3 regions of the Streptomyces desertarenae genome follow, and region 1 is predicted to be linked to each of the others. Evidence: riboswitches for the same ligand, from Rfam matches in the RefSeq annotation. Region 1 holds a riboswitch; each other region holds the start of a gene.

Region 1 (4,310 bases):
GGTCGCGTTACCGCTAGTAACAACGGATGGAGGGGCTTCCATGGCGGAGTTCGCACTCGACCTCAACGACGACCAGAAGGCCGTGCGGGACTGGATCCACGGCTTCGCGGCCGACGTCATGCGCCCCGCCGCCGCCGAGTGGGACGAACGCGAGGAGACTCCCTGGCCCGTCATCCAGGAGGCCGCCAAGATCGGTCTGTACTCGCTCGACTTCTACGCCCAGCAGTACTTCGACCCCACCGGACTGAGCATCCCGATGGTGATGGAGGAGCTGTTCTGGGGCGACGCGGGCATCGGCCTGTCGATCGTCGGCACCGGGCTGGCGGCCGTCGGCGTGCTCGCCAACGGCACCGAGGAGCAGATCGGCACCTGGATCCCCCAGATGTACGGCGACGCGAGCGACGTGAAGGTCGCCGCCTTCTGCTCCTCCGAGCCGGACGCCGGGTCGGACGTCTCCGCGATGCGCACCCGCGCGGTCTACGACGAGGCCAGGGACGAGTGGGTGCTCAACGGCACCAAGACCTGGGCGACCAACGGCGGCATCGCGAACGTCCACGTCGTCGTCGCCGTCGTCGACCCCGAACTCGGCTCCAGGGGCCACGCCTCGTTCATCGTCCCGCCGAACACCCCGGGCCTCTCCCAGGGGCAGAAGTTCAAGAAGCACGGCATCCGCGCCTCCCACACCGCCGAGGTCGTCCTGGACGACGTCCGGGTCCCGGGCCACTGCCTGCTGGGCGGCAAGGAGAAGCTCGACGAGCGTCTGGCCCGCGCCCGCGAGCGGGCGCGGAAGGACGGCGCGGGGGCGTCCTCCGCCGGGGGCGGGGAGAGGGTGGGGAACGCCGCGATGGCCACCTTCGAGGCGTCCCGCCCGGCCGTGGGCGCCCAGGCCGTCGGCATCGCCCGCGCCGCCTGTGAGATCGCCCTGGAGTACGCCAAGACCCGGGTGCAGTTCGGCCGTCCGATCATCGACAACCAGGGCGTCGCCTTCCAGCTCGCCGACATGCGCACCCGTGTCGACGCCGCCCGGATGCTGGTGTGGCGCGCCTCGTGGATGGCGGCCGCGGGCAAGCCGTTCGAGGCGGCCGAGGGGTCGATGTCCAAGCTGTTCGCCGGCGAGACGGCCAGGTCCGTCACGGCCCAGGCGATGCAGATCCTCGGCGGCAACGGCTTCACCCGGGAGTACCCGGTGGAGCGCATGCACCGGGACGCCGCGGTCTACACCGTCTTCGAGGGCACCAGCGAGATCCAGCGCCTGGTCATCGCCCGCGCGATCTCCGGCGTGCACATCCGCTGACGTCCGGCCCGCCCGGTGCCCGGGCGGGCCGGTGCCGCCGGCGTGCGGCCGGACCGCGCCGCGACCCGCCGCGGTCACCCGACACGGCGGCAGCCATTCGGGGTGATCGCGGTGGCGCCCCTCCCGCCCGGCCGTGCGCCTCCCGTGGCGCGCGCCGCCCCGACCGGACCCGGAGGCTGCTGGTCAGAGCCCCTCGGGGGGCGGTGCGCACCGGCCGGGGAGAGCGATCCGCACCGCGGGACACACGAGTGATCATGTTCACAAAAGACCTTCGCTCGCCCAATCCGGACTGTTTTTGACGCAGTATCCGTAGACAACTGCAAGTCCCCGCAGAAGGGCGGGGCCGCTCGGACGGACGCCGAATCCTGCCGCCGCCCGGGTGAGAAGACGGACTGACGACGAGACGGCAGGAGCGGGAGACCCGAGCACGGCGGACCGCGCCGCACGACGCGGTCCTTGGGGTGAAGCCACATCAGGTGGCCGGGCAACTTCGCCGGCCCGAACCCGACAGGTCATCTTTCGCAGGCGTATGACGAAGGGTTCACTCATGTCTGCGCACGCACCCATAGCAGGACGGCTGTCCCGAGTGGGCATCACCACCGCCGTCACCGCCGTCACCCTGGCGGGGACGGCGCTGATCCCGTCGGCCACCCCCGAGGCCGAGGCGGCCACCCCCGCGAGCAAGGCGCTCAAGGTCGCGGCCTCCAAGAAGGGGTCGCCCTATCAGTACGGCGCCGCGGGCCCCAACCGGTTCGACTGCTCGGGACTCACCCAGTACTCGTACAAGAAGGCGGGCAAGAAGCTGCCGCGCACCGCGGCCGCCCAGTACAACCGCGCCAAGAAGATCTCCGCCGGTTCCCGCAAGAAGGGCGACCTGGTCTTCTTCCACTCCGGCGGCAGCGTCTACCACGTCGGCATCTACGCCGGGGAGGGCAGGGTCTGGCACTCCCCGAAGCCGGGCAAGACCGTCCGCAAGGAGCGGATCTGGACCAAGAGCGTGCGTTACGGGCGCGTGAGGTGACACCGGGACGGGCCGGGCGGATCCCACCGGGACCGCCCGGCCCGTCCGGGCCCGCCCCGCCCCGCCCCGGCGGCCCCGCGCCGGTGCGGTAGGAGGCCGGTACCGCGCGGCCGCTCCGGCGGCGCCCCTAGAGTGGTCCGCGTCCCGCCGGCGCGGCGGGGGAAGGGGGCGGAGCCGTGGAACCGGGCGGAACCGGGACAGGGAGGGCGGGGAGGGCGAGGCTGCTCCTGGCCGCCGGATGGGCGGCGCTCGCCGCGGGAGGCGCCGGGACCACCTGGGTGCTGGACGCCGAGATCGCGCAGGACTCCGCGCGCTACGGCTGGAGCGAGTACGCCCCCGAGCGGGAGGGCCCCCTGCCCACCCCCGCGAAGGACCTCTGCGCGCCACCGCAGATCCCGGCCCCCTGGCACTTCCGGGTGTGCCCGGTGCCCGTCGCCGAGCCGGACGGCATCCCGTCCCGGTGGGCGACGCTGGAGGAGGCCCGCACCGGGGAGCCGCACCCCGGGCGCCGCGAGGAGGTGTCCGGCGGGCCGGGCCCGTGGGCCACCTCCGTGCCCCGCCACCCGTACGGGTGAGGGACGCCCGCGCCCTCACTCCTCCCGGCGGGACGGCGCGTGGTGCTCCAGGGCCCGCTGCAGCAGCCGCACCAACTGCCCGCGCTCGTCCGCGGAGAGACCGGCCAGCAGCTCGTCCTGCGCCCGGCCCAGCACCTCGTCGAGCCGCTCCAGGTGCCGGCGCCCCCCGGGGGTGACGGAGACGATGTTGCGCCGCCGGTCCGCCGGATCGGGGGAACGGGTGACCAGGCCCCGGTCGGCCAGTTCGTTGAGCGCGGCGACCACGTCGCTGCGGTCGATGCCGCAGCGGCGCCCCAGCGCGGCCTGGCTGGCCGGACCGTACTCCTCCACGGCGGCGAGCAGGGCGTAGTGGTAGCGGCGGTCGTCGGTGGCGGAGAACGCGTCCCACACCAGCCGGTGGGCGTGCGCCGTCAGCTGCGACAGCAGCCAGCTCGGAGTGTTCCTCAGCCGGGTGGGCGCGGCATCGCAGGCCGTCGGGTCCATGCGGGGAGCCTAACAAGGACGTTGGTCGCACCCACGAGGAAACCGGGCGCCGAGGGGTCTTCTCCGCCCGGCCGACCCGAACGGACCGCAAGCCTTCCGATCGGGCTGTGACCATCGCCCGCACCGGGGTACAGGTGGGGCTATGAGCACTGAACAGAGCGGACAGACCGCGCAGACCGGCGGACAGGACGTGTGCCAGGTCGAGATCGAGCTGCCCCACTGCACCGCCCCGGACGCCGAGGCCGTCTTCACCGCCCTCGGATCGCTCTTCCCCCGATCGCCCCAGCTGGGGGACGGCCACCGCGGGGCCGGAGGGGGAGGCGGCGAGCGGAGGTTCTGGACGGGGACGGTCGACGTCCGCACGCGCGGCGAGGCGGGCGAGGCCCCGGCGCTGGGCGAGGCGGTCGAGGCCGACCTCAGCGGCAGCCCCGACGCGGTGCGGCAGGTCCAGGAGGCCCTGGCCGGCCTCTACGACGTGGCGGCCGAACCCCGGATCTCCGGCGACCAGGAGGTGGAGGTGCGGCTGAGCCTCACCCAGCGCTGACCGGACGGCTCCGGCGGCCGTACCCTCCCGCCCCTCGCAGGACGGGAGGGTACGGGCGCTGCACGGGCCCTCGCGTGCGGAAAGCTAGGCTCGGACGCGGAGGTGCCCATGCCCAACGAGCGGGATCAGCTACTGGCAGCGGTGGACGCCCTGTTGGCCCGCCCCAACGAACTCCCGCCCCCCGCCGAGCGCAAGCGGCTGCGCCGAGCAGCCGGAGTGTCCCAGGGCGAACTGGCGGACGTCTTCGGGGTGCGCAGGGAGACGGTGCTCGGCTGGGAGAGCGGCCGCAGTGAGCCGCGCCCCCCCAAGCGCGAGGCGTACGCGCGGCTGCTGGAGGGCTGGGCCGAGAGGTTCCCCGGGGAGGACGCCGGAACGGGCGGAGCGGAAGCCGCC
Region 2 (4,310 bases), on a different contig from region 1:
GCCGCAGACGGCCATGGTGCACCAGCGCCTGCGGCCGGCCGGGCTGCGGTCGTAGTAGGCCCACCGGCAGTCGTGGGCCTCGCAGACCTTCAGCCGCCGCCAGGTGCCGTCGAAGGCCGCGGCGGCGACGGCGGCCGCGACCCGGGCGGTGAGGACGAGGGCGCCGGCGAGCCCCTCGGCGGGGGCGAGGGACGCCGCCCCGTCCCGGTCGAGGGCGAGCGTGAGGGGGGCCCTGCGCAGCAGCGCGTCCAGTTCGGCCAGCCGTTCCGCGGGCACGGGCGCGCCGGTGTGGGCCAGGCAGGCGGCGCGCAGCCCCTCGCGCAACCGGATGACGTCCGCACGGTCCTGTTTGGCCGTGAACCGTCCGGTCAACCCGTGGTCGTGCGCGAAGACGGCGAGGCCGTCCGCGGCGGCGAGCGCGTCGGCACCCGTCTCCACGTCCAGGGTGTTGATCAGGTCCCGCACCAGGCGGAGTCCCGGCGGCGTGGGATCCCGGTCGTCGGACTCTTCCACGCCGACCACGCTACCGGTCTTGTCGCGTTACCGAAAGGAAGCCATCATGAGGTAACTCGTTACCGGCTGACCCCATGAAGAGGTAACGGGCTTCGGAAACCGCAGGCAGAGGGAGAGCACCATGGCCATCAACACGCTCCGGTCCGTCGTCGTACTGGACTGCCCGGAGCCCGGGAAGCTCGCCGACTTCTACGCCCGGATGCTGGGCGGACGGGTGGAGGGCGAGGGCCGCTGGGTGGAGGTGACGTTCGACTCGGGCACCCTGGCGGGCCGGACGCTGGCGTTCCAGGAGGCCGAGGGCCACGTGCCGCCGCGGTGGCCGAGCGCGGAGCGCTCCCAGCAGTTCCACCTCGACCTCTACGTGCCGAGGGAGGAGCTGGACGCGGCCGAGCGCGAGGTGCTGGAGCTCGGGGCGGAACTCCTGGAGGGCGACGACGGCGGCCGGCGTGACTTCCGGGTCTACCGGGACCCGGCGGGCCACCCCTTCTGCCTCTGCACCGGCTGACCCCCGCAGGAGCCCGGGCGGGAGCGGAGCCCGGAGACGGGACGAGGCGGGTGGGGCGTCCGGTACCCGTGGGCACCGGACGCCCCACCCGCCTCTCGCTGCCCCGGGAAGGGGGCCGCCCGGCCCGCGGTGCCGCGGGCCGGGCGGTGCTGCGACGGTCCGGTCCGGCTCAGATGTTGACGCCGTGGGCCCGCAGGTAGGCCAGCGGGTTGATGTCGGAGCCGTAGCCGGGAGCGGTGCGCACCTCGAAGTGCAGGTGCGGACCGGTGCTGTTGCCGGTGGAGCCGACCGCGCCGATCTGCTGGCCGACACCGACCCGCTGGCCGGCGCCGACGGAGATCGAGGACAGGTGGCCGTACTGGCTGTAGCGGCCGTCGTCGTGACGGATGACGACCTGGTTGCCGTACGCACCGCCCCAGCCGGCGGAGACCACGGTGCCGCTGGTGACGGCCTTGACCGGGGTGCCGGTGGCGGCGGGGAAGTCCTCGCCGGTGTGGCCGTTGGACCAGCGGGCGCCGGCAGCCTTGTAGGAGCCGGACGGGGCGGCGTTCACCGGGGCGGTGTAGCCGGTGGAGACGCCGGTGGAACCGCTGTCGCTCCGGTCGGAGCGGTCGGCGCGCTCGGCCGACTGCTGGGCCGGGGCCTCGGCCTTCTTCTCGGCCTTGGGCTCGGCCTTCGGGGCCTGCTCGGCCTCGGGCTCGGCCTTCGGGGCCTGCTCGGGCTTGGCGGCGGCCTTCTTCTGGGTGGCGGCGCCGCCCAGGGTCAGCTCCTGGCCCGGGAAGATCAGGTCGGGGTCGCCGCCGATGACCTGGCGGTTGTCCTCGTAGATCCGCTGCCAGCCGCCGTCGACGTCCTGAGCGGCAGCGATCTTGAAGAGGGTGTCGCCGCTGACGACCTCGTAGGAGGCGCCCCGGTCCGCCGGCTTCGGCGCGGCCTTCTTCTCAGCCTTCTCAGCCTTCTCGGCCTTCTCGGCCTTGGGCTCGGCCTTCTCGGCGCGCTCACCGCGGTCCGCGCGCTGCGGCGCGGCCTGCTCGCGCTGCTCGGTCGGGTTGCTCTCGCCGTCGGGGGAGACGGCGGGGGCCGGACCGCCCTTGGTCAGGCCGGCCTTGACCGAGCAGACCGGCCAGGCGCCCGGGCCCTGGCCCGCCAGCACCTTCTCGGCGATGGCTATCTGCTGGTCCTTGGTGGCGAGGTCGGCACGCGGCGCGTACTCGGTGCCGCCGAAGGCGGCCCAGGTGCTCTGCGTGAACTGCAGGCCGCCGTAGAAGCCGTTGCCGGTGTTGATGCTCCAGTTGCCCGTGCTCTCGCACTGGGCGACCTTCTCCCAGGTGTCGACGGAGGCGGCGTTGGCTCCGCCGGCGGCGACCAGGGGAAGGGCCATGCCGGCGCCGCCCACGGAGATGGCCAGGGACAGGCGGGTGAGGCGGCTGTTACGGATACGACGGTGACGTCCGCGTGCGGACATAGGTGTGCTCCTCTCCTACGCCTGCGAGGTGAGCTGTCGGGTTCGGGCTGGAGTTGCCCGGCCATGTGCGGCCGCGGCGCTGGGCCGCGGCATGGCTTCACCCCAAGCCGTCCCGCACGGATCCGGGACGGCGACTTACCTTGGGTCCCCCGCTCCTGTCATCGGGTGGTGTGGATGGTCCAGCCCGCCGCCGTTGACAGGATTCGGCGTTCGACAGCGGGCCGCCGCACATTCGTACGGCGCGGCCAGAACGGTAAACACATCGTTTCCGCCGCAACAAGCCGATGGGTCACATGACGTCCGTTTCGGATGCTTTGATGATCGCCGGTCCGTCACCCACCGCGACGCCACCGTGCCGCTGAGTGCTTTTCTCCGCTTCCGGCGCTCCGTCACGCACGCCCCTGAACAGGATCGATGACGCGAACGCACCTCGACCCGCACGCAGAGCGACGGAACGGGAAAGCCGCCCCGTGAAGTGCATCACGAGACGGCCTCCGTCTCAGCCGTCGAGCTGCTCGAGGGTGGCGGTGGACGGGCCGCGGCGGCCCTGTTCGCCGCGGGCGACGTCCTCGGCGTCGCGGAGCACCCGTACCGCGTTCTTCCAGGTGAGCCTGGCGAGGTCGGCCTCGGACCAGTGGCGGTCGAGCAACTCCGCCACCAGATGGGGATATCCGGACACATCACTCAGATCGGACGGGGTGAAGGCCGTTCCGTCGAAGTCGCCGCCGATGCCGACGTGGTCGATGCCGGCGACCTCGCGCATGTGGTCCAGGTGGTCGGCGACCGTGGCGGCCGTGGCCTCGGGGCGCGGGTTGGCCTCCTCGAAGGCGCGCTGGACCGCGAGCCCCCGCTCGGTGCCGTCCAGCGGGTGCAGGCCGTGGGCGCGCATGTTCTCGTCGGCTGCCGCGGTCCAGGCGACGGCCTCCGGCAGGACGAACTTGGGCACGAACGTGACCATCGCCACACCGCCGTTGGCCGCGAGGGCCTCCAGCACGTCGTCGGGGACGTTGCGCGGGTGGTCGCACACGGCGCGGGCCGAGGAGTGCGAGAAGAGCACGGGCGCCGTGGAGACCCGCAGCGCGTCGCGCATGGTGGCCGGTGCCGTGTGGGAGAGGTCCACCAGCATCCCCAGCCGGTTCATCTCCCGCACGACCTCCTCGCCGAAGCGGGTCAGCCCGCCGTGGCGGGGGGCGTCGGTGGCCGAGTCCGCCCAGTCGATGGTGTCGTTGTGGGTGAGCGTCATGTAGCGCACGCCCAGCCGGTACAGGGCGCGCAGCGTGGCCAGGGAGTTGTTGATCGAGTGGCCGCCCTCGGCGCCCATCAGCGAGGCGATGCGGCCCTCGGCCCGCGCCGCCTCCATGTCGTCGGCGGTGAAGGCGAGCCGCAGGTCGTCCGGGTACCGGTCGGCCAGCCGCCGCACCACGTCGATCTGCTCCAGGCAGGCGCTGACGGCGGCGTCCCCGGTCAGGTCCGTGCGCACGTAGACGGACCAGAACTGCGCCCCCACCCCGCCGGCGCGCAGCCGCGGGATGTCGGTGTGCAGGTGGGCCGACTGGTCGGCCCCGATGTCCCGGCGGTCCAGGTCGTAGGCGACCTGCTCGCGCAGCGCCCACGGCAGGTCGTTGTGGCCGTCGGCGACGGGGTGGACGGCCAGCAACTCCCGGGCCCGCTCCAGCAGTTCCGCTGCGGGGGCCACCTCACTTGCTCCCGAAGCCGAACCCCGCGCCGCCCGCGGCCACCTTGGCCCGCAGCCGCCGGCCCTTGTCCTGCGCCTGCTCCCGCAGCTCCGCCTGGAAGCCCTCCATCCGCTCCCGCAGCGCCTCGTCG
Region 3 (4,310 bases), on a different contig from region 1:
CGGTGTACCGTCCGGCGGTGCGGGGAAGCGCTGAGGGCGGCGGAAGCCGGCCGAGGGCGGCGGAGGAGCGGCGCGGCGGCCGCGGACACAGGGGGAGCGAGCCGACGATGGACGAGTCACCGGCCCGGGGAGCGGCGGAGGCGGGCGGGCGGCTGCGGCGGCGCCTGGGAACCTTCGACGCGGTGGTGATCGGCCTGGGGTCGATGGTCGGCGCGGGCGTCTTCGCCGCCTTCGCGCCCGCCGCGCGCGCCGCGGGCTCCGGACTGCTGCCCGGCCTGGCGCTGGCGGCGGCCGTCGCGTACTGCAACGCCACCTCCTCGGCCCGGCTGGCCGCCCGCCACCCGGTCTCCGGCGGCACCTACGTCTACGGCCGCGAGCAACTGGGCCCGTTCTGGGGCTTCCTGGCGGGCTGGGGCTTCGTGGTCGGCAAGACCGCCTCGTGCGCGGCGATGGCCCTGACGGCGGGTCTGTACGTGTGGCCGGAGCACGCCCACGCCGTCGCGGCCGCCGCCGTGGTGGCGCTGACGGCCGTCGGCTGCGCGGGCGTGCAGAAGGCGGCCTGGCTCACCCGCGCGATCGTGGCGGTCGTCTCGGCGGTGCTGGCCGCCGTGGTGGTCTCCTGCCTGGGCTCCGGCAGTGCGGAGGCGGCCCGGCTGGACCTCGGCGGCGACGCGACCCTCGCGGGCGTCCTCCAGGCGGCCGGCCTGCTGTTCTTCGCCTTCGCCGGATACGCCCGCATCGCCACCCTCGGGGAGGAGGTGCGCGACCCGGAGCGCACGATCCCCCGCGCGATCCCGCTGGCCCTGGGCATCACCCTGGTGGTGTACGCGGCCGTGGCCGTCGCCGCGCTGGCCGTGCTCGGCCCCGGCGGGCTGGCCCGGGCGGACGCGCCGCTGGCCGACGCCGTGCGGGCGGCCGGGGTGCCGGAGCTGGCCCCGGTGGTGCGGGCCGGGGCGGCGGTGGCCGCGCTGGGCTCGCTGCTGGCGCTCGTCCTGGGGGTGTCGCGCACGACCCTGGCCATGGCCCGCGACCGCCACCTGCCGCCCGTGCTGGCCGCGGTCCATCCGCGCACCGGGGTGCCGCACCGCGCCGAAGCGGCCGTCGGCGCCGTGGTGGCGGTGGCGGCGGCCACCGCGGACCTGCGCGGGATGATCGGCTTCTCGTCCTTCGGAGTGCTGGCCTACTACGCGGTCGCCAACGCCTCCGCCCTCACCCTCACCCCCGCCGAGGGCCGTCCGGTCCGGGTCGTCCCCGTCGCCGGGCTGGCCGGGTGCGCGGCGCTGGCCTTCGCCCTGCCCGCCGCGTCGGTGGCCTCCGGGGCGGCGGTGCTGGCCGCCGGGGCCGCCGTGTACGGGGTGCGGCGCGTGCTCGCCGGACGCCGGGGCCCCGGTGGCGGAGCGGACGGCTCCGGAACGACGCGGCCATCCGTCGGACGCTGACCGGCCCGCCTCCCGCCCCCGGCCGCCGACCTGAGTCACCGTCCGTATCCGGGGGACGTCCCTCCGCATAACAACTGAGGCTCCGTCAGTTATGTGTGATGCATCTCCCGACGCCGGAGCGGCGTTCAACTCGCCCGAATTGAACCGGAAATGAGGCGTTAAGTCCTCCCTGAAATTACTCACGCTTTGAAGGGGGGACTTGGAAACCGAAGCGCTCCTCTATTAACGTTCGATAACGCAGCGCGGTCGTCACTGTCGCCTATGGAGGCGGCACCGTGCGCCGTCGCCGAATCCCGAAGGTGCTGTCCCGTGGACCGCGGGGCCGCGCCCAGGGAACCGGGGAACCACCTTTTGGGGTGAATCGGACCGTCCGGCGTGCCGGCACGGCTCCGTAGGAGACCTTCCTGCTCCGAACCCGTCAGCTAACCCGGTAGGCGAGAAGGAAGGAAAGGAGAGCGCCTCCGTGGCGTCCAGCAGTCCGGCCCCCGAGGTCGCGTACGACCCGCACACCAGCACCTTCACCCCGTTCGACCCGGAGGGCGGCGAGGAGCGGCAGGTGTGGAATCCCACCGAGGACTCCGTCCGCCCGGTCCGCGGCCGGCACCGCGTGGTCAAGCAGCGCAACGGCATGGCCCGCAGCGGGGCGGTCCTGGGCGTCGGCATGATCGCGGCGGTCGGCGCGGGCGGCATGGCCACCGCCAAGGAGAAGGCGCCCACTCCCATCTCCGTGCCCGACCTGGGCGCCATGGCCGAGAGCATCCCCGGGGTCGGCGGTCTCATAGCCGACTCCGACGAGGACGCCGGCACCGGTGCCGGGACCGGCGCGACCCCTTTCGGAGGCACCCTCGCCCAGGCCGGCCTGGACACCGGTGACGTCGCCACCACCACGACCCTGAGCACGGACCCCGGCGAGGCGCTGCGGGCCCGGATCCTCCAGCAGGCCGACCGGCAGCAGTCGGACGTCGTCCAGGCCGAGGCCGACGCCGCCGCCGAGGAGGCCGCGGAGAAGGCGGCCGAGGAGGCCGCGGACAAGGCCGCCGAGGAGGAGGCCGAGCGCAAGCGCAAGGCGGCCGAGGAGGCGGCGCGCAGGGCCGAAGCCGAGCGCCTGGCCAAGCTCGCGGCCAGCTACACCCTCCCGCTCACCTCCTACCAGCTCACCTCCCACTTCGGGGCCTCCGGTTCGATGTGGGCCAACAACCACACCGGCCTGGACTTCGCCGCCCCGACCGGCACCCCCGTCAAGGCGGTGCACAGCGGTGAGATCGTCGAGGCGGGCTGGGCCGGCTCCTACGGCTACCGCATCATCCTCAAGCTCGACGACGGCACCGAGGTCTGGTACTGCCACCTGTCCTCGATGACGGTGACCAGCGGCAAGGTGACCACCGGCGACGTCATCGGCCGCGTCGGCTCCACCGGCAACTCCACCGGCGCGCACCTCCACCTGGAGGTCCGCCCCGGTGGCGGGGCCCCGATCGACCCGCTGGCCTGGCTGCGGGGCAAGGGCCAGTCCATCTGAGCCACCGCCCCGGACGCCGGGCGCGCGGCCGCCCGCCGCGCCGTGCACGCGGGCCCGGCAGGGCCCTCCCCGCTCCCGCGCCGCCGCCTCGCGCACCGTCGGTGCACGTCGGCCGACCCCAGGAGGGGACGAGGCGGCGGCGTCCGGGTCACCGGCCGGGCCCCGATGCCCCGGCGGCCCTGGTGGACCACCCCCCGACACCAGGGCCGCCGGTTCCCCACCGCTCCACCCGGTCCGGCCCCGCACGTGGTTACCGTGTCCCATGAGCGACGCAGCGCACACGCCCCGTGCCCCCCGGACGGATGCCGCCCCGCGCAGGATCGGCGGCCTGACCGTCTCCCCCCTCGCCCTCGGCGGCAGCGTCTTCGGCTGGACGGCCGACGAACGGGAGTCCTTCGCCGTCCTGGACGCCTACACCGAAGCCGGCGGCACCTTCATCGACACCGCCGACTCCTACTCGGCCTGGGCGCAGGGCAACAGCGGCGGCGAGTCGGAGACGGTGATCGGCCGCTGGCTGGCCGCCCGCCGCAACCGCGACGACGTCGTCATCGCCACCAAGGTCGGCGCCCACCCCGACCGCAGGGGCCTGTCGGCCGCCACCGTCAGGGTCGCGGCCGAGGACTCCCTGCGCCGCCTGGGCACCGACCGCATCGACCTCTACTACACCCACCGCGACGACGAGTCGGTCGAGGTGGAGGAGATCGTCGGCGCACTCGACGACCTGGTGCGCGCGGGCAAGGTCCGCGAGATCGGCGCCTCCAACCTCTCCGCCGAGCGGCTGAAGGCGTCCCTGGCCTTCTCCGCCCGGGAGGGGCGCGCCCGCTACGTCGCCCTCCAGCCCCACTACAGCCTGGTCTCGCGCGACACCTACGAGGGGCCGCTGCGGGACGCGGCCGCGCGCCACGGCCTGGCCGCCGTCCCCTACTACGCCCTGGCCGCCGGCTTCCTCACCGGCAAGTACCGGCCCGGAGCGGCGGCCTCCGGCCCCCGGGCCGGCAGCGCGGCCAGGCACCTGGAGACCGAGCGGGGCCGCCGGGTCCTGGCGGCCCTGGACGAGGTCGCCGCCGCCCGCGGCGCCGATCCCGCCACTGTCGCCCTGGCCTGGCTCGCCGCCCGTCCGACGGTCGTCTCCGTCCTGGCCAGTGCCCGCACCCCCAAGCAGCTTCCGCCGCTGCTGGCGATGGCCGGGCTGGCCCTCACCGAGCGGGAGACGGAACTGCTGGAGAGGGCCTCGGCCTGACGGCCCGCCCGCGCCCCGCGCCGTCCGGACCCGCCGGGACGGCGAGGGCGCCGCGGCCGGCGGCGGCCGTCCCCAGGGTCAGCCGGCGGGGTGCGGCTCCGGCGCCGCGGGCTCC

The links. Region 1 has a riboswitch for cyclic di-AMP ahead of ACFSJS_RS15255 (C40 family peptidase). Riboswitches for the same ligand answer to the same signal wherever they lie in the genome.
Region 2: linked by a shared signal. The riboswitch ahead of ACFSJS_RS23555 (transglycosylase family protein) and the one ahead of ACFSJS_RS15255 (C40 family peptidase) in region 1 are both predicted to bind cyclic di-AMP.
Region 3: linked by a shared signal. The riboswitch ahead of ACFSJS_RS26430 (M23 family metallopeptidase) and the one ahead of ACFSJS_RS15255 (C40 family peptidase) in region 1 are both predicted to bind cyclic di-AMP.

Annotation. Positions count from the first base shown of each region.
Region 1 is NZ_JBHUFU010000008.1:128,819-133,128, reverse strand. It holds gene ACFSJS_RS15260 (acyl-CoA dehydrogenase family protein) at 41-1,294, shown strand; cyclic di-AMP (ydaO/yuaA leader) riboswitch at 1,681-1,838, shown strand; gene ACFSJS_RS15255 (C40 family peptidase) at 1,842-2,315, shown strand; gene ACFSJS_RS15250 (hypothetical protein) at 2,492-2,890, shown strand; gene ACFSJS_RS15245 (MarR family winged helix-turn-helix transcriptional regulator) at 2,906-3,373, opposite strand; gene ACFSJS_RS15240 (hypothetical protein) at 3,516-3,917, shown strand; gene tap (telomere-associated protein Tap) at 4,026-4,310, shown strand, end outside.
Region 2 is NZ_JBHUFU010000017.1:42,865-47,174, forward strand. It holds gene ACFSJS_RS23545 (CGNR zinc finger domain-containing protein) at 1-513, opposite strand, end outside; gene ACFSJS_RS23550 (VOC family protein) at 635-1,018, shown strand; gene ACFSJS_RS23555 (transglycosylase family protein) at 1,188-2,483, opposite strand; cyclic di-AMP (ydaO/yuaA leader) riboswitch at 2,487-2,664, opposite strand; gene ACFSJS_RS23560 (dipeptidase) at 2,983-4,179, opposite strand; gene purE (5-(carboxyamino)imidazole ribonucleotide mutase) at 4,181-4,310, opposite strand, start outside.
Region 3 is NZ_JBHUFU010000026.1:32,217-36,526, reverse strand. It holds gene ACFSJS_RS26435 (APC family permease) at 108-1,439, shown strand; cyclic di-AMP (ydaO/yuaA leader) riboswitch at 1,715-1,890, shown strand; gene ACFSJS_RS26430 (M23 family metallopeptidase) at 1,903-2,955, shown strand; gene ACFSJS_RS26425 (aldo/keto reductase) at 3,218-4,195, shown strand; gene ACFSJS_RS26420 (antibiotic biosynthesis monooxygenase) at 4,274-4,310, opposite strand, start outside.